Regions from separate parts of the Cronobacter malonaticus LMG 23826 genome, predicted to be linked through region 2. Evidence: predicted binding sites of a transcription regulator. Region 2 holds the regulator's gene; the other holds the start of a gene.
The links. Region 2 encodes LexA, which represses DNA repair genes until DNA is damaged. Its sites were predicted from a motif close to TNCTGTATGTACATACAGNA; they were not measured.
Positions count from the first base shown of each region.

Region 1: the regulator LexA is predicted to act here: its motif matches at 6,737-6,756, upstream of dinB (DNA polymerase IV).

Region 1 is NZ_CP013940.1:3,237,863-3,247,732, reverse strand. It holds gene dnaQ (DNA polymerase III subunit epsilon) at 1-519, shown strand, start outside; tRNA gene AFK66_RS15285 (tRNA-Asp) at 652-728, shown strand; gene AFK66_RS15280 (amidohydrolase) at 818-1,588, opposite strand; gene fadE (acyl-CoA dehydrogenase FadE) at 1,695-4,139, opposite strand; gene lpcA (D-sedoheptulose 7-phosphate isomerase) at 4,368-4,949, shown strand; gene AFK66_RS15265 (class II glutamine amidotransferase) at 5,038-5,805, shown strand; gene dpaA (peptidoglycan meso-diaminopimelic acid protein amidase) at 5,776-6,513, opposite strand; gene dinB (DNA polymerase IV) at 6,769-7,824, shown strand; gene AFK66_RS15250 (RNA ligase RtcB family protein) at 8,262-9,401, shown strand; gene prfH (peptide chain release factor H) at 9,398-9,870, shown strand, end outside.
Region 2 is NZ_CP013940.1:292,685-302,554, reverse strand. It holds gene AFK66_RS01425 (quinone oxidoreductase) at 1-972, shown strand, start outside; gene pspG (envelope stress response protein PspG) at 1,154-1,414, opposite strand; gene dusA (tRNA dihydrouridine(20/20a) synthase DusA) at 1,546-2,541, opposite strand; gene AFK66_RS01410 (conjugal transfer protein TraF) at 2,632-3,912, opposite strand; gene AFK66_RS01405 (cupin domain-containing protein) at 4,061-4,567, opposite strand; gene zur (zinc uptake transcriptional repressor Zur) at 4,677-5,192, shown strand; gene AFK66_RS01395 (CsbD family protein) at 5,272-5,481, opposite strand; gene dinF (MATE family efflux transporter DinF) at 5,689-6,996, opposite strand; gene lexA (transcriptional repressor LexA) at 7,123-7,731, opposite strand; gene AFK66_RS01380 (diacylglycerol kinase) at 7,840-8,208, opposite strand; gene plsB (glycerol-3-phosphate 1-O-acyltransferase PlsB) at 8,341-9,870, shown strand, end outside.

The DNA of each region.
Region 1 (9,870 bases), 1.3 Mb from region 2:
TTTTTGCTGAATAAACCGGTTTTCGGCGATGTGGTGGATGATTTTCTTGATTACATCCGCGGCGCTGAACTGGTCATTCATAACGCTTCGTTCGATATCGGCTTTATGGATTACGAATTCGGCATGCTCAACCGCGGCATTCCGAAAACCGAAACGTTCTGCAAAATCACCGACAGCCTGGCGCTGGCCCGTAAGATGTTCCCGGGCAAGCGCAACAGCCTCGATGCGTTATGTTCGCGTTATGAAATAGACAACACCAAGCGTACGCTGCACGGGGCGTTACTCGACTCCCAGATCCTCGCGGATGTCTATCTGGCGATGACCGGCGGGCAGACGTCTATTGCGTTCGCGATGGAAGGTGACGGGCAACAGCAGCAGGGCGACACCGGCATTCAGCGTGTGGTACGCCAGGCGTCGCGCCTGAAAGTGGTTCGGGCGTGTGATGAAGAGCTGGCGGCACATGAATCGCGTCTCGATCTGGTGCAGAAGAAGGGCGGCAGCTGCCTCTGGCGCGCCTGAATATGCTGAAAACGCTGACAAATTCGCCGTGCGGGCGATTTTTAAAGCAAACGATTCAAAATGTGAGAAAAAGCGTTGACGGCACCGGGGCCAGCCCGTAATATTCGCCCCGTTCCCAGGGGAACACAACGCGGAGCGGTAGTTCAGTCGGTTAGAATACCTGCCTGTCACGCAGGGGGTCGCGGGTTCGAGTCCCGTCCGTTCCGCCACTATTCAGAAAGCCCGAATCAGCAATGATTCGGGCTTTCGTCATTTCAGCGTCATGAAAAAAGGCGGGCCGCAAACGACCCGTGGCGTTTTACTCAAGCGTAAACCGGTCGGCGTCCTGCCAGGCCGGGAATTTCTCACGATACTCTTTAAGCGATTCCAGCGACAATTCGGCTTCCACGCGTACCGCCTGATGTGGCTCGCTCGCGGCGATAATGTCGCCCTGCGGGTTAATGATGCGGCTGTCGCCGCGGTAGTGATGACCGTTGCCGTCGCTGCCGACGCGGTTACAGCCCGCGACATACGCCTGGTTCTCAATAGCGCGTGCGGTCAGCAGCGCCTGCCAGTGCAGGGCGCGTGGAGCAGGCCAGTTCGCTACATACAGCGCCAGGTCGTAATCGTCGCGGTTGCGCGACCACACCGGAAAGCGCAGGTCGTAACAGACCAGCGGCAGAATGCGCCAGCCGCGCCATTCCACCACCAGGCGCGTGTCGCCCGCCACATAATGCTGATGCTCATCGGCCATGCGGAACAGATGCCGTTTATCGTAGCGATGCACCGCGCCCTGCGGCTCCACTAATAAAAAACGGTTCACCGGTCCGCGCTCGCTCTGCAACGCCGCACTGCCGGCTACCATCGCGCCGGTCTGGCGGGCTTTTTCCTGCATCCAGGCGACGACGGTCTCTTCGGGCAGCGACGACTGCGCGGCTTCCATCGCAAAGCCCGTGGTAAACATCTCCGGCAGCACAATCAGATCCCGTCCCTGCACTTTTTCCAGCAGCACATCGAAGTGGCGCAGGTTAGCGGGCCCGTCCATCCAGCTCAGCGGCTGCTGCATCAGCGAAATTTTTAAACCAGACACGTTCAGACTCCCCCGTCATTGGCAACTCTGGTCACTTTATCATGCACGCGACAGGATGCGAGGCAATAAAAAACCCCGCCGGAGCGGGGTTTTTTACAGGCCAGAATCAGGCTGCTTCGACTTTACGTACCGCCTCCGGCAGCTTTACCGGCTGTGTCGCCAGCGCGTCCGGCTCAAAATCGTCTACGTTAATGCTGCGCAGACGGCTCTCTTCGGCGCGGATAAGAATGGCGGCTTCGTCTTCACTGATACGGCCTTCTTTCAGGGCGCGTTTCGCCAGCTCATCAAGACGGGTAAACGGCAGGTTTTTGCCCATCTCTTTGCAGAGCCGCTGGTGGATAGGATCGGCGGCCATCACCTCCAGCAGCGCCTGCTCCAGCAGCCCGACCGGGTTATGCTCGCTCGGCGTCAGGTACTGACCGCGGCCGATGCGTGAACGGGTCGCCGACGGCGTTTGCAGGATCTTCGCAAGTTTGTGATCGAGCTTATCGGAAGGCGCGTCGTAACGGCGGCCCGCCGGGAAAATCGCCAGGCTCAACAGGCCAGCCACCGCGCCATTAGGGAAGTTACGCAGCAGATCGCTAATCGCCTGCTCGGCCTGATGCAGCGCATCCTGCACGCCCCAGTGCACCAGCGGGAGATCCGCTTCCTGGCGGCCTTCGTCGTCATAGCGTTTCAGGACTGCCGAGGCCAGATAGAGCTGGCTCAGCACATCGCCCAGGCGCGCCGAGATACGCTCGCGACGCTTCAGGCTGCCGCCCAGTACCGCCATCGACATGTCGGAGAGCAGGGCCAGGCTGGCGCTCAGGCGGTTGATATGCTGGTAGTAACGGCGCGTCGCGTCGCGGGTCGGGCTGCGGCTGGTCAGGCCGTTGGTCAGGCCAAGCCAGAAGCTGCGCACCAGGTTGCTGCCCACGTGACCGATATGGCGGAACAGCAGCTTATCGAAGGCGTTTACGTCGTTATTCTGCGCGGCCGCCATCTCTTCCAGCACATACGGATGGCAGCGGATCGCGCCCTGGCCGAAGATCATCATGGTGCGGGTCAGGATATTCGCGCCTTCCACGGTAATCGCGATAGGCGCGCCCTGGTAAGCGCGTGCCAGGAAGTTGCCTTCGCCGAGCATAATGCCTTTACCGCCTGCGATATCCATCGCATCAATAATGGACTGCTGACCACGGTGGGTGCAGTGATATTTCACAATCGCCGACAGAACCGCCGGTTTTTCACCAAGCATAATGCCATAAGTAATCAGCGATGCCGCGGCGTCCATCACGTAGGCGTTACCGGCGATGCGCGCCAGCGGCTCTTCAATCCCTTCCATCTTACCGATAGAGACTTTGAACTGACGGCGAATATGAGCATACGCACCGGTGGCGAGCGCAATCGACTTCAGGCTACCGGTCGAGTTAGACGGCAGCGTAATGCCGCGGCCCACCGACAGGCATTCCACCAGCATACGCCAGCCCTGACCGGCCATTTTTGGCCCGCCGATAATGTAGTCGATAGGCACAAAGATATCTTTGCCGCGCGTTGGCCCGTTCTGGAACGGTACGTTGAGCGGGAAGTGGCGACGGCCGATTTCCACCCCCGGCGTGTTTGTCGGGATCAGCGCACAGGTAATGCCGAGCTCCTGCTCGCCGCCCAGCAGACGATCCGGGTCAGAGAGTTTAAACGCGAGGCCCAGTACGGTGGCGATAGGCGCGAGCGTAATGTAGCGCTTGTTCCAGGTGAGGCGCATGCCGAGCACCTGCTCGCCCTGCCACTCGCCCATGCAGACCACGCCGGTATCCGGGATGGCACCGGCGTCAGAGCCGGCTTCCGGGCTGGTCAGCGCAAAGCAGGGGATTTCCTGGCCACGTGCCAGACGCGGCAGGTAATGGTTTTTCTGCGCGTCGGTGCCGTAGTGTTGCAGCAGTTCGCCTGGGCCGAGGGAGTTCGGCACGCCAACGGTGATGGCGAGAATGCCGGAGACGCCAGCGAGTTTTTGCAGCACGCGGGACTGCGCGTAAGCCGAGAACTCCAGACCGCCGTACTCTTTTTTGATGATCATCGCGAAGAAGCGATGCTCTTTCAGGAACGCCCACAGCTCCGGCGGCAGATCCGCCATTTCGTGGGTTATCTGGAAGTCGTTCGCCATGCGGCACGCTTCTTCCACCGGGCCGTCGAGAAACGCCTGCTCTTCGGCGGTCAGCTTCGGCTGCGGGTAGTTATGAAGCTTCTGCCAGTCCGGGTTGCCGCGGAACAGATCGCCTTCCCACCAGGTCGTCCCGGCGTCGATCGCTTCTTTCTCCGTGCGCGACATCGGCGGCATCACTTTACGAAAACCGCGGAACACCGGGGCGGAGATCAGCGATTTACGCACCGGCGTAACGTTGAGAGGCACCAGAATGATCGCCAGCGGCACCAGCAGCCACAGCGACCAGAGACCGACGGCGCTGAGCGCGGCGGTCCAGGCGAGCAGGATCAGACTGCTGAGCGGCAGGCTGACGCGATGGTAAAACAGCGCACCAATAAGAACGAGGGTGGCAACGATACTCAAGATCATCATAAAGAAAAGCTCCCTTGCTTGTAGGAGGTCTGACCACTTGTGATGATATGGTTGTAGAGGATGTTGCTTTTTTTAGCAATGCGTTCACAAAATAATTACAACCTGGCTCACATTGTTGCTGCACGTAAACGCAAAACCTGTGTGCCCGGCGCGGTGTAGCGCTTCTCGCTCCCGGCGCTATCCGGTACACTGCATCCGGTTACTTTTTAATGCTGAAGGATATTCCTCATGTACCAGGATCTGATTCGTAACGAGCTGAACGAAGCGGCCGAAACGCTGGCTAACTTTCTGAAAGATGAAGCCAATATTCACGCTATCCAGCGTGCGGCGGTGTTGCTGGCGGACAGCTTCAAAGCGGGCGGTAAAGTGCTCTCCTGCGGTAACGGCGGCTCGCACTGCGACGCGATGCACTTCGCCGAAGAGCTGACCGGGCGCTACCGTGAAAACCGTCCGGGCTACCCGGCGATCGCGATTTCCGACGTTAGCCACATCTCCTGCGTCGGTAACGACTTCGGTTACGACCATATCTTCTCCCGCTATGTCGAAGCGGTTGGGCGCGAGGGTGATGTTCTGCTCGGCATTTCTACTTCCGGCAACTCCGGCAACGTGATCAAAGCGATCGACGCCGCGCGCGCCAAAGGTATGAAAGTCATCACGCTGACCGGTAAAGACGGCGGCAAAATGGCGGGAACGGCGGATGTGGAAATTCGCGTGCCGCATTTTGGCTATGCTGATCGTATTCAGGAAATTCATATCAAAGTGATCCACATCCTGATCCAGCTTATCGAAAAAGAGATGGTCAAAGCCTGATAAGGCGCTGTCGCCGGGCGCGCGACGCACGTCCGGCTTGCTCCAGTGACGCCTTCCGAAAGGAGGGCGGCGTGTGATGAGGTGATTTATGTGCGAACTGCTCGGGATGAGCGCCAACGTGCCGACGGATATCTGCTTTAGCTTTACTGGCCTCGTGCAGCGTGGCGGGGGAACCGGGCCGCATAAAGACGGCTGGGGCATCACCTTCTACGAAGGTAAAGGCTGTCGCACGTTTAAAGATCCACAACCGAGCTACAACTCGCCCATCGCGAAACTGGTGCAGGACTACCCTATTAAATCCTGTTCGGTGGTGGCGCATATCCGCCAGGCGAACCGCGGCGAAGTCGCGCTCGAAAACACCCATCCGTTTACCCGCGAGCTGTGGGGTCGCAACTGGACGTACGCCCATAATGGCCAGTTGACCGGCTACCGCTCGCTTGATACCGGCCCGTTTCGCCCGATTGGCGAAACCGACAGCGAAAAAGCGTTCTGCTGGCTGCTGCACAAACTCACCACGCGCTACCCGCGCACGCCGGGCAACATGACGGCGGTCTTTCGCTATATTGCGGAGCTGGCGGGTGAACTGCGGGAGAAGGGCGTGTTCAATATGCTGTTATCTGACGGGCGCTATGTGATGGCGTTCTGCTCTACCAACCTTTTCTGGATAACGCGCCGCGCGCCGTTTGGCGTCGCCAAACTGCTCGATCAGGATGTGGAAATTGATTTTCAGGAAGAGACCACACCGAATGATGTGGTCACGGTGATCGCCACTCAGCCGCTGACGGGCAATGAAACCTGGCACAAAATCATGCCAGGCGAGTGGGCGTTATTTTGTCTCGGGGAGCGTGTAGTTTGACGCCAGCTGCGGGTGTACCACGCTGCTGCTGAGTGGCTTGCTGACTACGTAACTGCCATTCACCACAGAGACCACCGGCGGCTGACGGGTCGCCATAAAGTAGTCGTAGCCTGGCTTAAGCTGTTTCCAGAAGCCGATGTAGTACGAATACTTGTGGCGCTCCATATTGGCGTCGGTCATGCGGAACGGATAGATGCTGACCTGCACGTTCGGCTGACCAAACACCAGCGCGCCGGTGACGAACTGGAAAATCTCATCGATATTTTTATCGGTCATCGCGTAGCAGCCTACGGAAACGCACGCGCCGTGGATCATCAGATACTTCCCTTCATACCCGTTAGCGCGGTCAAAGGCGTTCGGAAAACCGATATTGATCGCTTTATAAAAACGGCTGTCGGGTTTGAGCTGGCTGCGCTGCACGCTATAGAAGCCTTCCGGGCTTTTGAAATCGCCCTGACGGCGTTTCGGCCCAAGACCGCCGGAATAGTTGCAGATATTGTAGCTATCCAGTAACTGATACTGTTCGCCCATCTTGACGTACAGCTCAAGCTTGCGCTCTTCCTTAAAGATCTGGATATAAACCGGGGAACCCATTAACTGCTGTTTTAATTCTTTTTTTATCGGGGTAACGCTGTCGCTACTGACTGTACTGGCCCATGAAAAGCACGACACCAGAAGCATCGCAATTAACAATGCGATTTTACGCATACTGCTTGTTTCCTTGATAAAGCTAAGACCGATGCCGAAAGGCGAAGGGATCCAAAATAAGACTATTCTGGTTCAGGAGCGCTCACATTAGCACCGCTGTTATTTTTCGCAAGCGCTGCCTGCTGCGTTTACAATTAAGTTTTGCTTAACTTCCTTGCGCCCCCGAGAATTTACGCAATTATGGCGGAATAAGGAAGGTTGCCGCCGCCCCCATTTTTTGCCAGACTGTATGGACATACAGTGCGGGGCGTGGCGATGCGCAAAATCATTCATGTCGATATGGACTGCTTTTTCGCGGCGGTAGAGATGCGCGATAATCCAGCCCTGCGCGATATTCCGCTCGCCATCGGCGGCAGCCGCGAACGACGCGGCGTTATCAGCACCGCCAATTATCCGGCGCGTAAATATGGCGTGCGTAGCGCCATGCCCACCGCGATGGCGCTCAAGCTCTGCCCGCATCTCACGCTGCTGCCGGGGCGTTTTGACGCCTATAAAGAAGCGTCTGCCCATATCCGGGAAATATTCTCGCGCTATACCTCGCTGATTGAACCGCTCTCGCTCGACGAAGCGTATCTGGATGTCACCCACAGCCCGCACTGTTACGGCTCGGCCACGCTGATGGCCAAAGAGATCCGCCAGACGATTTTCGACGAACTCCAGCTCACCGCGTCGGCGGGTATCGCGCCGATCAAATTCCTCGCCAAGATCGCCTCCGATCTCAACAAGCCCAACGGGCAATATGTGATCACGCCTGAAGAGGTGCCGGTGTTTTTGCGCACGCTGCCGCTTGGCAAGATCCCGGGCGTCGGCAAGGTAACGGCGGCGAAGCTGGAGAGCCTTGGCCTGCGTACCTGCGAGGATGTGCAAAAGAGCGATCTTGCCGCGCTGCTCAGGCGTTTTGGCAAATTTGGGCGCGTGTTGTGGGAGCGCAGCCAGGGAATAGATGACCGGGAGATAAGCAGCGACAGACAGCGTAAATCGGTCGGCGTCGAGCGCACGCTGGCGGAGGATATTCATGAATGGGCGGAGTGCGAGGCGATTGTGGAGCGGCTCTACCCGGAGCTTGAACGCCGGCTTGCCGCGGTGCAGCCGGATCTGCGCATCGCACGCCAGGGCGTGAAGCTCAAATTTAATGATTTCCAGCTCACCACGCAGGAGCACGTCTGGCCGAAGCTTAATAAAGAGGATTTGCTCGCCACGGCACGCAAAACCTGGGACGAGCGCCGCAGCGGGCGCGGCGTGCGGTTGGTGGGGCTGCATGTGACGCTGCTTGACCCGCAAATCGAGCGTCAGCTGGTGCTGGGGCTGTAGGGGCTTATCTTCGGGCCCGGTGGGTGCGCTTCGCTTACCCACCCTACATGATGATAACCGTCAGGAAGCCTAGGGCGGGTAAGCGGAGCGCACCCGCGGTCAGCGCCCACAATTAACCCCGCAGGGCGGGTAAGCGGAGCGCACCCGCCGCTGGCGCTCACCGTTAAACCCTGTAGGGCGGGTAAGCGTCAGCGCACCCGCCACCGTACCCCTACCTGAACTAATAGTTATCCGTGATTCATCATTGTACCGGCATACCGCTCTCGTTATGATGCAGGCCGTTTTTTCCCATTCTCATCATCTGCAAAGGAGGCACATCATGACTTACACCACGCTGATTACGCTTTGCAGACTGACCCAGGACTAATTCCGCTTTTTTCATTGCCCGGGTTTTCGTCTGCCACATCCTTATTTTTTTCCACATTATGGATTGGTATATGGGCAATTTTATTCGTCCCTTGTCTGACGCTGTCGCATATCTTGCGTCGGACGATCTCTGGATCGAAAGCGCCGCCACGCAACAACTCTTAACCACCGCCAGGCTTGCGGGAATGACCCGCGTGGTCGGCATGCCGGATCTGCATCCGGGGCGCGGTTACCCCATCGGCGCGGCCTTTTTCTCCGTTACTCGTTTTTACCCGGCGCTGGTGGGTAATGACATTGGCTGCGGCATGGCGCTGTGGCAAACCTCGCTGTTAACCCGCAAGCTCAACCTCGATAAACTCGAAAAGCGCCTGCAAACCTACAGCGATATCGCCCCGGCCGACTGGCTGGAAGCGGCGCTGCCGCCGTCGCTTGCTGCGCACCCGTACGCGGCGTCGCTTGGCTCGGTGGGCGGCGGCAATCACTTTGCGGAGCTGCAGCAAATCGACAGCGTCTATGACGACGACGCGATTGCGGCGCTCGGCATTCGCCCTGCGCAGCTCCTGTTGCTGGCGCACAGCGGCTCGCGCGGGTTTGGTCAGCAGATCCTGCGCGCCCACGTTGAGCGCTTCTCCCACGACGGGCTGGAAGCGGGCAGCGAAGAGGCCAGCGAGTATCTGGCGCAGCATCAGCAGGCGCTCGATTTCGCGGTCGCCAACCGTGCGCTCATCGCGCGTCGTTTGCTGGCGCATATCAAAGAGACCGGCGAGCCGGTGCTTGATGTTAACCATAACCTGCTTGCGCCTTACACCTTAGGCGACACGCAGGGCTGGCTGCATCGTAAAGGTGCGACGCCCGCCGATCTCGGCCCGGTCGTTATCCCTGGATCGCGCGGCGATTACAGCTATCTGGTGCAGCCGACGGGCGGCAGCGAGGCGCTCGATTCGCTGGCGCACGGCGCAGGCCGTAAATGGATGCGTACCGAGTGCAAGGGCCGTCTTTCCGGTAAATTCAGTCCGGCGCAACTCTCCCGTACGGCCTTTGGCAGCCGGGTGATTTGCCGCGACCGCCAGCTTATCTACGAAGAAGCGCCGCAGGCGTATAAATCGATAGAGAGCGTGATGCAGTGCCTGACGGGCGCGGGGCTGGTGAAGCCGCTCGCGCGCCTGAAACCGGTGCTGACTTTAAAAACCAGCGGGGAGCGAAGCGAATGATCCTATTGCAACTCTCTTCCGCGCAGGGGCCGGACGAATGTTGTCTGGCCGTCAGCAAAGCGCTGGAGGCGCTGCGCAAAGAGGCGGCGCAGGCGCATGTCGGGCTGTCGGTCATAGAAGAAGAGCCGGGGCCCCGCGCCGGTACGCTGCGCTCGGCGCTGGTCTCGCTTGAAGGCGAAAACGCGCAACCGCTCGCGCAGCGCTGGTGCGGGACGGTGCAGTGGATATGCGAAAGCCCGTATCGCCCGCGTCATGCCCGTAAAAACTGGTTTATCGGCGCGGCGGTGTTTACGCCGGTGGGCGAGATGCCGGAAAGCGACATTCGTTTTGACGCGTTGCGCGCCTCCGGGCCGGGCGGGCAGCACGTCAATAAAACCGATTCGGCGATACGCGCCACGCATGTGGCGACCGGCATCAGCGTAAAGGTGCGGTCAGAGCGCAGCCAGCATGCCAATAAAAGGCTGGCGAC
Region 2 (9,870 bases):
ATTGAGTTCAGCCAGCATGGCGGACCAGAAGTGTTAAAAGCGGTGACGTTTACCCCGGCCGACCCGGACGAGATGGAAGTGCAGGTGGAAAACAAAGCCATCGGCATCAACTATATCGACACCTATATTCGCAGCGGTCTCTACCCGCCACCGGCGCTCCCGGCGGGCCTCGGCACCGAAGCCGCGGGCGTCGTGACGAAAGTCGGCAGCGGCGTGACGCACCTCAAACCTGGCGATCGCGTCGTCTACGCACAATCGGCGCTCGGTGCCTACAGCTCGGTGCATAACGTGCCAGCGGATAAAGCCGTTGTGCTTCCGGATGTCATCTCGTTTGAACAGGCGGCGGCCTGCTTTTTAAAAGGGCTGACCGTCTTTTATCTGCTGCGCAAAACCTATGAAATCAAACCCGACGAGATGTTCCTGTTTCACGCGGCCGCAGGCGGCGTCGGGCTTATCGCCTGCCAGTGGGCGAAAGCGCTTGGCGCGCGCCTTATCGGCACCGTAGGTTCTGCCGAAAAAGCCCAACGGGCGAAGCAGGCGGGCGCGTGGCAAACCATCAACTACCGTGAAGAGAATGTGCCAGAGCGGCTGCGTGAACTGACCGGCGGTAAAAAAGTGCGCGTGGTGTATGACTCGGTGGGTAAAGAGACCTGGGAGTCGTCGCTCGACTGCCTGCAACGCCGCGGCTTAATGGTGAGCTTCGGTAACTCTTCCGGCCCGGTGACCGGCGTGAATCTCGGCATTCTTAATCAAAAAGGCTCGCTCTACGTGACCCGCCCATCGCTGAACGGCTATCTGACCAATCGCGCCGAACTGGAAGAAGCCAGTAACGAGCTGTTTTCGCTGATCGCCAGTGGGGTAATTAAAGTGGAGGTGGCAGAGAGCCAGAAGTTTGCGCTTGAAGACGCCGCGCGCGCCCATAAGACGCTGGAAAGCCGCAGCACGCAAGGCTCCAGCCTGTTGATTCCCTGAAAGAATTAGGGCTTCCCGCAGGAAGCCCTTTCTTTTTTATTGTTCGCGCCGCATGTAGGGTACAGCGCTGATGAATTCTGTAACACGGCTGACATAGTGCCAGACAGCCCCGGCAAAGAACATGGCTTAGCGCGCAAAGTAACATGGAAAGTTGCGAGGTTGTGATCAACCCCGCAACTTATTAGTAACGCCAGCGATTCGTCCGGCTGTAACGTGAGGTACGACGATACTCCGGCACTTTCGGGGCCTTCACGGTGCGGATCACCCACACCACCGCCACCGCCAGCAACAGCCACGGCAGTAGTTTAATCATCAGCGCGAATACGCCACCGAAAAACATCACCAGGGTCGCTACCATCAGCGCGGCGATAATCCCGATAAGCGACACGCCGGTCGCCAGCAGCATCAGAAAGAAAGCCACCACAAACAGCAGTTCAAACATTCTCGTTCTCCTTAAAAACGTTATGCCCTGCTATTACAAGTTTCGTGCCACATTTAACTCACTGAATTAAAAAGAAACGCCCCGGCATGTTATCCGGGGCGTTAGTGAAATTGACGATATTCTGGTGAAATTTAACGTTTGTCAGCCACCAGTTTCAGCGCCTGCTCAAGCACGTTAATATCCGCGCCTGGCTTATGGGCGTTTTCGCTGAGATAGCGACGCCACTGCCGCGCGCCGGGGATCCCCTGAAAAAGCCCGAGCATATGGCGGGTGACATGGCCCAGGTACGTGCCTTTCGCCAGCTCGCCCTCAATGTAAGGATACATGGCGCGCACTACCGCCACCGGATCGGCATCCGGCACATCAAGCCCGAAGATTTCGCGATCGACCGACGCCAGTATGCCAGGATTCTGGTACGCCTCGCGGCCCACCATTACGCCATCCATATGTTCAAGGTGCGTTTTCACGTCATCCAGCGTTTTGATGCCGCCGTTAATCGACATCGTAAGCTGCGGGAAATCGCGCTTAAGCTGGTAAACGCGCGGATAATCCAGCGGCGGGATTTCGCGGTTCTCTTTTGGGCTGAGGCCGGAGAGCCACGCCTTGCGCGCATGAATAATAAAGGTGTCGCAGCCGCCCTGCTCCGCCACGGTGCCGACGAAATCGCAGAGGAATTCGTAGCTGTCCTGGTCGTCAATACCGATACGAGTTTTCACCGTCACCGGAATGGAAACCACATCGCGCATCGCCCTGACGCAATCGGCGACGAGTTGCGCCTCGCCCATCAGGCAGGCGCCGAAGCGGCCATTCTGGACACGGTCGGACGGGCAGCCGACGTTAAGGTTTATCTCGTCATAGCCGCGCTCCTCGGCGAGCTTCGCGCAGTGCGCCAGCGCCGCCGGATCGCTCCCGCCCAGTTGCAACGCCACCGGATGTTCCTCTTCGCTATAGGCGAGGTAATCCCCTTTGCCATGAATGATCGCGCCGGTCGTCACCATTTCGGTATAGAGCAACACCTGGGACGAAAGCTGACGCAGGAAGTAGCGGCAGTGGCGATCGGTCCAGTCGAGCATCGGCGCGATGGAAAAGCGATGGGCGGGGAAAGCGTTACGGGATGTGGACGTCATAATAGCTAAGCGAGTCGAAGTTCGGGCTGAAAAAGGGGCGTTACTATAGCACAAACTTCAGGCAGGGGCGCACTGCGCCCCTGCACATGATCAGAAGGTCAGGCTCAACTGCGCGCCTGCGCCCCAGGTTTCGTCTTCACCGACAATGCCTGTCAGATCGAGATGCACGCGGTTAAACGGCGCGAAACCGACACCCGCGGTAAACACGTTGCTCTCATTATCTTTCACGTCTGCGCGGAAACCAGCACGCACCGCCAGCCAGTTAAGCGGACGTACTTCGGCACCCACGCCGACAAACTGTGAGTTCTCCTCGCTCTTAAAGCCTTTGGTTTCCGTCAGATCGCCATCGGCGCTCAGGGTTACCAGATCGTTATGCCAGGCCACGCCCGCCGTCACCAGCGGCGAGATCTGATAGGTATCTTTATACCCGTTGACCTCTTTGGTATCGATATCACGCGACATCAGGTTCTGCCCGCTCACGCCCACGGTCCAGTTCGGGCCGAAATCCGCCGCCACACCGGCGTCGACGTTGAAACCGGTGTCGTCGTTGCGATAGCGCGAGCTGTTCCAGTCGCTGCTGTCGTAGTTATAAATCGACGCGGTGTAGTTATAGAGCCAGGTTTTCTGCAGCTTCGGCGTGACGCCGACGGAGACCGGCACATCACCCACCTGGAACCGATGCGCGAACGCCACGCCATAATCAGAAACGATCGCCGCACGGCCAAACGCGGTGGACGTCAGGCGATCGGTGATAGCGTCAGAGCCGTTGATCGCAGCGTTGATGATTTGTGTGCCCGCGTAGATATCATCGTTCTGGATGCGACGCAGGTAATCGATATCGCTTTGATCCACGCGGGTGCTGACGCGCGCATGCGCATACGCTTTCGCCACAAAGGCCACCGCCAGCACGTCGTTTGGAATACTGACCGCGATACCGCCCGCCGCGCGTGCGCTTGCCGTTTTGCCGCGCAGATATTCCAGCTCGTCGCCCAGTTCACGCGCCGCGCCCTGGAACTGACGCAGCGTACCGATCGGGTTGGCCGCGATATCCCCCGGCGTCAGGCTGTTCACCACATCGCGATAATAATCGACGCGATCGCTAATATGGTCTATCTCATCTTCGAGATTGTCTTTATCGGTAATTTGCGCCTGTAATGCCGGCAAAATCACCGTAATGTCATCTTCTGGCTGTGAACGTGCCAGCAGCGCCGGGTTAATTAACGCGCCGCTGCCGTAATCGGCTGACGCCACGCCGGTGCCGCCCATCGCATCGTTACGCGCCTGCGCCCAGGTATTTGCCGCACTCGCCTGATTGGCCATCACCAGAGAAAGGGCGACGGCTGCCACTGAAGGTTTGATTATATTTTTCACTGTTTACCCTGCTTATTAGCAACATGAATGACATCCTCTGTCAGTTCATGACAGAGACGATTTCTGTTGTGAAGAACGCACTACGCCAGAGGTTGAGGCTAAAAGCTCAACGGCATTTCCGGGCTCGTTTCGTGATCGCCCTCATTATTTATAGATTAGGGTTCTTAATTCGTGTAGGTAAGCCGTCGTGTGGACCAAAAAATTGTGGCGGATGGTCTATCCAGCGATCCGGGCGCGTGGCGGCGTAAGGGCCGTTAAGCGGATAGTAAACCCGGTTTTCCGGTTTGTTCGCCTCGCCTACTACCAGCAGCCGGACTTCGCTGTCGGTATTATTAATGAACGTGTGGCAAAGCCCGGTGCCTGCCGGGAACCCCACGCTGTCGCCCGGTTTTAACGGCCATAGCTCACCGTTTAGCCAGACATCCGGAAAGCCTTCGAGCACATAGACAAACTCTTCTTCGCTGCTTTCGGCATGCGGGTAAGACGTACGACGCCCCGGCGGCAGGCGCTCATGATGAATGCCGAGCCGCGTAAGCCCGGTACGCTTCGCCAGCGGCGCGCCGATGGACATCAGTTCGTCGCTGTCCGGGTAACAGGCGTCATCGTTGCCTTCGACTTCCTGCCAGTGACAAATACATTCAGGCCGCGTATGCATATAAACCTCCGGTTAATGTTCCCTGAAAGGTATAACACAGGCGGGATGTCGGTGTTTCAGCCAGTTCATGATAAAGTGATGACATAAACACGATTCATAGAGGATGCCGATGGATACGACGATTTCGCAGGAAGTTCTGGCGCAGGCTGAAAAGCTCTGCCAGCAACGTAATGTGCGCCTGACTCCGCAGCGCCTCGAAGTGCTGCGCCTGATGACCATCCAGCCGGGGGCTATCAGCGCTTACGATCTGCTTGATTTATTACGCGAAAGCGAACCGCAGGCGAAACCGCCCACCGTTTACCGCGCGCTCGATTTTCTGCTAGAGCAGGGGTTTGTTCATAAGGTGGAGTCCACCAACAGCTATGTGTTGTGTCATCTGTTTGATAACCCGGCGCATACTTCAGCCATGTTCATTTGCGACAGATGCGGCGTGGTCAAAGAAGAGGCAGCGGAAGGCGTGGAAGATATCATGCATGCGCTGGCGGCCAGAATGGGCTTTGCGCTGCGTCATAACGTCATTGAAGCGCATGGGCTGTGTGCGGCGTGTGCAGAAATTGAGGCGTGTCGCCATCAGGGGCAATGTGGTCACGACCACAGCATTACGGTGAAAAAGAAAGGACGTTAAATCAGGTTGGGTGGTACATCCTTGTACCGGTGGGCAGGGCAGCCTCAGAGGGAAAATACCGTTTGAGGTGGTGGCCCGATTACCAGCGGTAATCGTGGCGGCTTTCCCAGTCAGTCACTTCCTTGTCGGCTTCGTCTTTCGCGTAACCGTAACGTTCCTGGATTTTACCTACCAGCTGGTCACGTTTCCCTTCGATGATGGTCATATCATCGTCGGTTAATTTACCCCATTGCTCTTTCACTTTACCTTTAAACTGTTTCCAGTTACCGCCAGCTTCATCTCTGTTCATAGACGTCTCCTTAACATTCGGTAGTGAATCAGTCTCACAGGTTTTCCTGTGGGGGTTCAGCCCGAGTCATCTTCATCATTTGCTGAACGTACTACTTATTTTAGACGTCAATTTTAACCCCGGTGGGATATTCAGAATCTTTAACCATAACGAAGCGCTGACGCCGACAAATTTTCTTTTATGGGCGATGTGATACGTCAGGGAAACTCAGTGCAAAAGACGCCCCCGGCGCCATAAATAGCCGAGCGACAACCCACGCAGCGCCAGGAAAAAGGTGAGCGCCAGCCACAGGCCATGGTTGCCAAGCGCTGGCAGTGTGAGCAGCGTCAGGCCAAAACCGAGCGCCGCGACGGCCATGCTGTTGCGCATCTCCGCCCCGCGCGTCGCGCCGATAAACATACCGTCCAGCAGATAACACCAGACGCCGACGACCGGCAGGATCGCCTGCCAGAAGAGATAGGGCTGCGCCAGCGCCTGGAGCGAAGGTAATGAGGTCAATAGCGACACAATGTACTGCCCCGCCACTGCATACAGCAGCGCGAATGCCAGCGCCACCATCCCTGCTTGTCGGCATGCCGCGCGCCAGACGCTGTTAAGCTGCGATTTATCCTGCGCGCCGAAGGCCTGCCCGGCATGGGCTTCTACGGCATAGGCGAAGCCATCAAGCGCATAGGCGGTGAAGGTCAGAAGGGTCATCAGAATGGCGTTCACCGCGACGATATCGCTGCCGAGCCGTGCGCCAAACACCGTGATGGAACCGAAGCAGAGCTGCAACAGCAGCGAACGCAGCATGATGTCGCGGTTAAGCGCAAGCAGCCTGCCAACGCCGCCGCGCCACGCCATTTTCAGCATCGAAAGGGTAATACCGCGCAGGCGCAGCACGCGGGCTGCCATCATGAGACCGATGCCAAGCGTCGCGTATTCCGCTATCGCTGTCGCCAGCGCCGCGCCCTGGACGTTAAGGCCAAGCCCCATGACGAACCAGAGATCGAGCACGATATTAAGCAGATTGCCGACCACCAGCAGGATCACCGGCGCGCGGGCGTACTGCACGCCTAACAGCCAGCCAAGCAGCACCAGATTAGCGAGCGCCGCGGGCGCGCTGAGCCAGCGGATCTCCAGAAACCGCCGGGCCTGCGTCAGCACCGCGTCGCTGCCGCCGGTAACATGCAGCGCCAGATGAATCAGCGGCTCGCGCAGGGCGATGATCAGCACACCGGCAATCAGCGCCAGCGCCATAGGCTGCACCAGGGCGCGGGCCAGCGCTACCGGATCGCGCGCGCCGAACGCCTGCGCAGTTAGCCCGGTGGTGCTCATGCGTAAAAAGAGCAGCAGCATAAACAGGAAACTGGTGGCGGTAGCCCCCACCGCGACGCCGCCAAGGTATACGGGGCTGTCGAGATGACCTATAACGGCGGTATCGACCAGGCCTAAGAGCGGTACGGTGATATTGGAGAAAATCATTGGCAGCGCGAGGCGCCAGAGAGCTTTATCAGTAGATGTCAGAAAGGGCATATGGCGTTCCGATGCCGTTACGCGAAGAAGAAAAAGTATGAAGGGCTTTAGCTAACGGGAGAAGTCATTACCGTAACCGGGGCGGGCCAGTTACGGTAATGCGGCCTCAGAGAGCCGGGTGACGCATCAGAGCCATTCGCCGTTGCGGATAACGCCGACGGCCAGACCTTCGATTGAGAAGTTATGCTCGCGCAGATCAACCACAATCGGTTTAAACTCGCTGTTTTCCGGCAGAAGCTCAACGGTATTACCCTGTTTTTTCAGGCGTTTCACCGTTACTTCATCATCAATGCGCGCGACGACGACCTGCCCGTTACGCACATCCTGCGTTTTATGAACCGCCAGCAGATCGCCGTCCATAATCCCGATATCTTTCATCGACATCCCGCTAACACGCAGCAGAAAATCGGCGTTTGGCTTAAACAGGCCAGGATCAACCTGATAATGCCCTTCGATATGTTGCTGAGCCAGCAGCGGTTCGCCCGCCGCCACGCGCCCTATCAGCGGCAGGCCGGTTTCGTCTTCCTGCAACAGACGGATACCGCGCGACGCGCCGGAGACAATCTCAATCACCCCTTTACGCGCCAGCGCTTTAAGGTGCTCTTCCGCGGCGTTCGGTGAACGGAAACCCAGACGTTGCGCGATTTCCGCACGCGTAGGCGGCATGCCGGTCTGGCTGATGTGATCCCGAATGAGATCAAACACCTCTTGTTGCCTGGTAGTTAATGCTTTCATTCCGCCCCCTGGGTGCATATACAGTGATGCTGTGAGTATATACAGCTAAAGGTGATTTTAAAACCATAACCGGTTAAAAAAGCGCTTCTTTCGCGATTTCTGGAAAACTTATCGCAAATGCTGCCAGAGCAGCGTGACCCACACGATCAGCGCGAGGATAATCGACAGCAGAACGGCAGCGGAGCCCATATCTTTGGCGCGCCCTGAAAGCTCATGAAATTCAGGGCCGATGCGATCCACCACCGCTTCAATGGCGCTGTTGAGAATTTCGACAATCATTACCAGCGTAACGGAGCCAATCAGCAGCACGCGGGTGACAGGATCGACATCCAGCCAGCAGGCGATAAGAATTGCCGCTATCACGGCAACCCCTTCCTGGCGAAATGCAGCTTCATTTTTCCAGGCGGCGCGTAATCCCTTCCAGGAATAGCCGGCAGCGTTAATAATTCGGGTTAACCCCGTGGTGTTATTGGCCATGACAAGAAACCTTTTTTAAATTCAGGCGTCAATGCTAATGCGCTTCGATAAAGAAGCACCACAGAAATTCTACGGAGTTTCTGATATTCTTGCGCCGCAATTGCATTATTAACCAGAGGCTTTACATCGTTTATGTCCGGTTGGCCACGAATTTACTACAAATTACTTAATTTACCATTAAGCGTGCTGGTAAAAAGCAAGTCCATCCCGGCGGCGCCCTGCCCCGAACTTGGGCTGGATACGTCACGCCCTATTATGTACGTGTTGCCGTATAACTCGAAGGCGGATCTCCTGACGCTGCGGGCGCAGTGCCTGGAGCACGATCTGCCCGATCCGCTGGATCCGCTGGTCATCGACGGCACCGAACTGCCGCGCTATGTGTTTATCCATGGCGGCCCGCGCGTGTTTACCTACTACACGCCGAAAGAAGAATCGATCAAACTGTTCCACAATTATCTCGATCTGCACCGCAGCAACCCGGATCTCGACGTCCAGATGGTGCCGGTGTCGGTCATGTTTGGCCGCTCACCGGGGCGAGAAAAAGGCGAGGAAAACCCGCCGCTGCGCATGCTGAACGGCATTCAGAAATTCTTTGCGGTCTCGTGGCTTGGTCGCGACAGCTTTGTGCGCTTCTCACCGCCCGTATCGCTGCGCCGCATGGCGACCGAGCACGGCACCGACAAACGCATCGCCCAGAAACTGGCGCGCGTGGCGCGTATGCACTTCGCCCGTCAGCGCCTCGCCGCCGTCGGTCCGCGCCTGCCTGCGCGCCAGGATCTCTTTAATAAACTGCTCTCGTCAAAAGCGATTGCTCGCGCCGTTGAAGACGAAGCGCGCACCAAAAAAATCTCGCACGAGAAAGCCCAGCAGAATGCCGTCGCGTTGATGGAAGAGATCGCCGCCGACTTCTCTTACGAGGCGATTCGTATTACCGATCGCGTGCTTGGATTTACCTGGAACCGCCTCTACCAGGGCATTAATGTGCATAACGCCGAACGTGTGCGTCAGCTCGCCCACGACGGCCACGAAATTGTCTATGTGCCCTGCCACCGCAGCCATATGGACTATCTGCTGCTCTCATATGTGCTCTACCATCAGGGGCTTGTGCCGCCACATATTGCCGCGGGCATCAACCTGAACTTCTGGCCCGCCGGACCGATTTTCCGCCGCCTGGGCGCGTTCTTTATTCGCCGCACCTTTAAGGGCAACAAGCTTTACTCGACGGTGTTTCGCGAATATCTCGGCGAACTCTTCAGCCGTGGCTATTCGGTGGAATATTTCGTGGAAGGCGGGCGTTCACGTACTGGCCGTCTGCTTGACCCGAAAACCGGCACGCTCTCCATGACCATCCAGGCTATGCTGCGCGGCGGCACGCGTCCGATTACGCTGGTGCCGATTTACATCGGTTATGAGCATGTGATGGAAGTGGGCACATACGCTAAAGAGCTGCGCGGCGCCACCAAAGAGAAAGAGAGCCTGCTGCAGATGCTGCGCGGCTTAAGCAAACTGCGTAACCTCGGTCAGGGTTATGTGAACTTCGGTGAACCATTGCCGCTGATGACCTTCCTGAACCAGCACGTGCCGGAGTGGCGCGATGCTATCGATCCTATCGAGGCGGTACGCCCGGCGTGGCTGACCCCGACGGTGAACGAGATTGCCGCT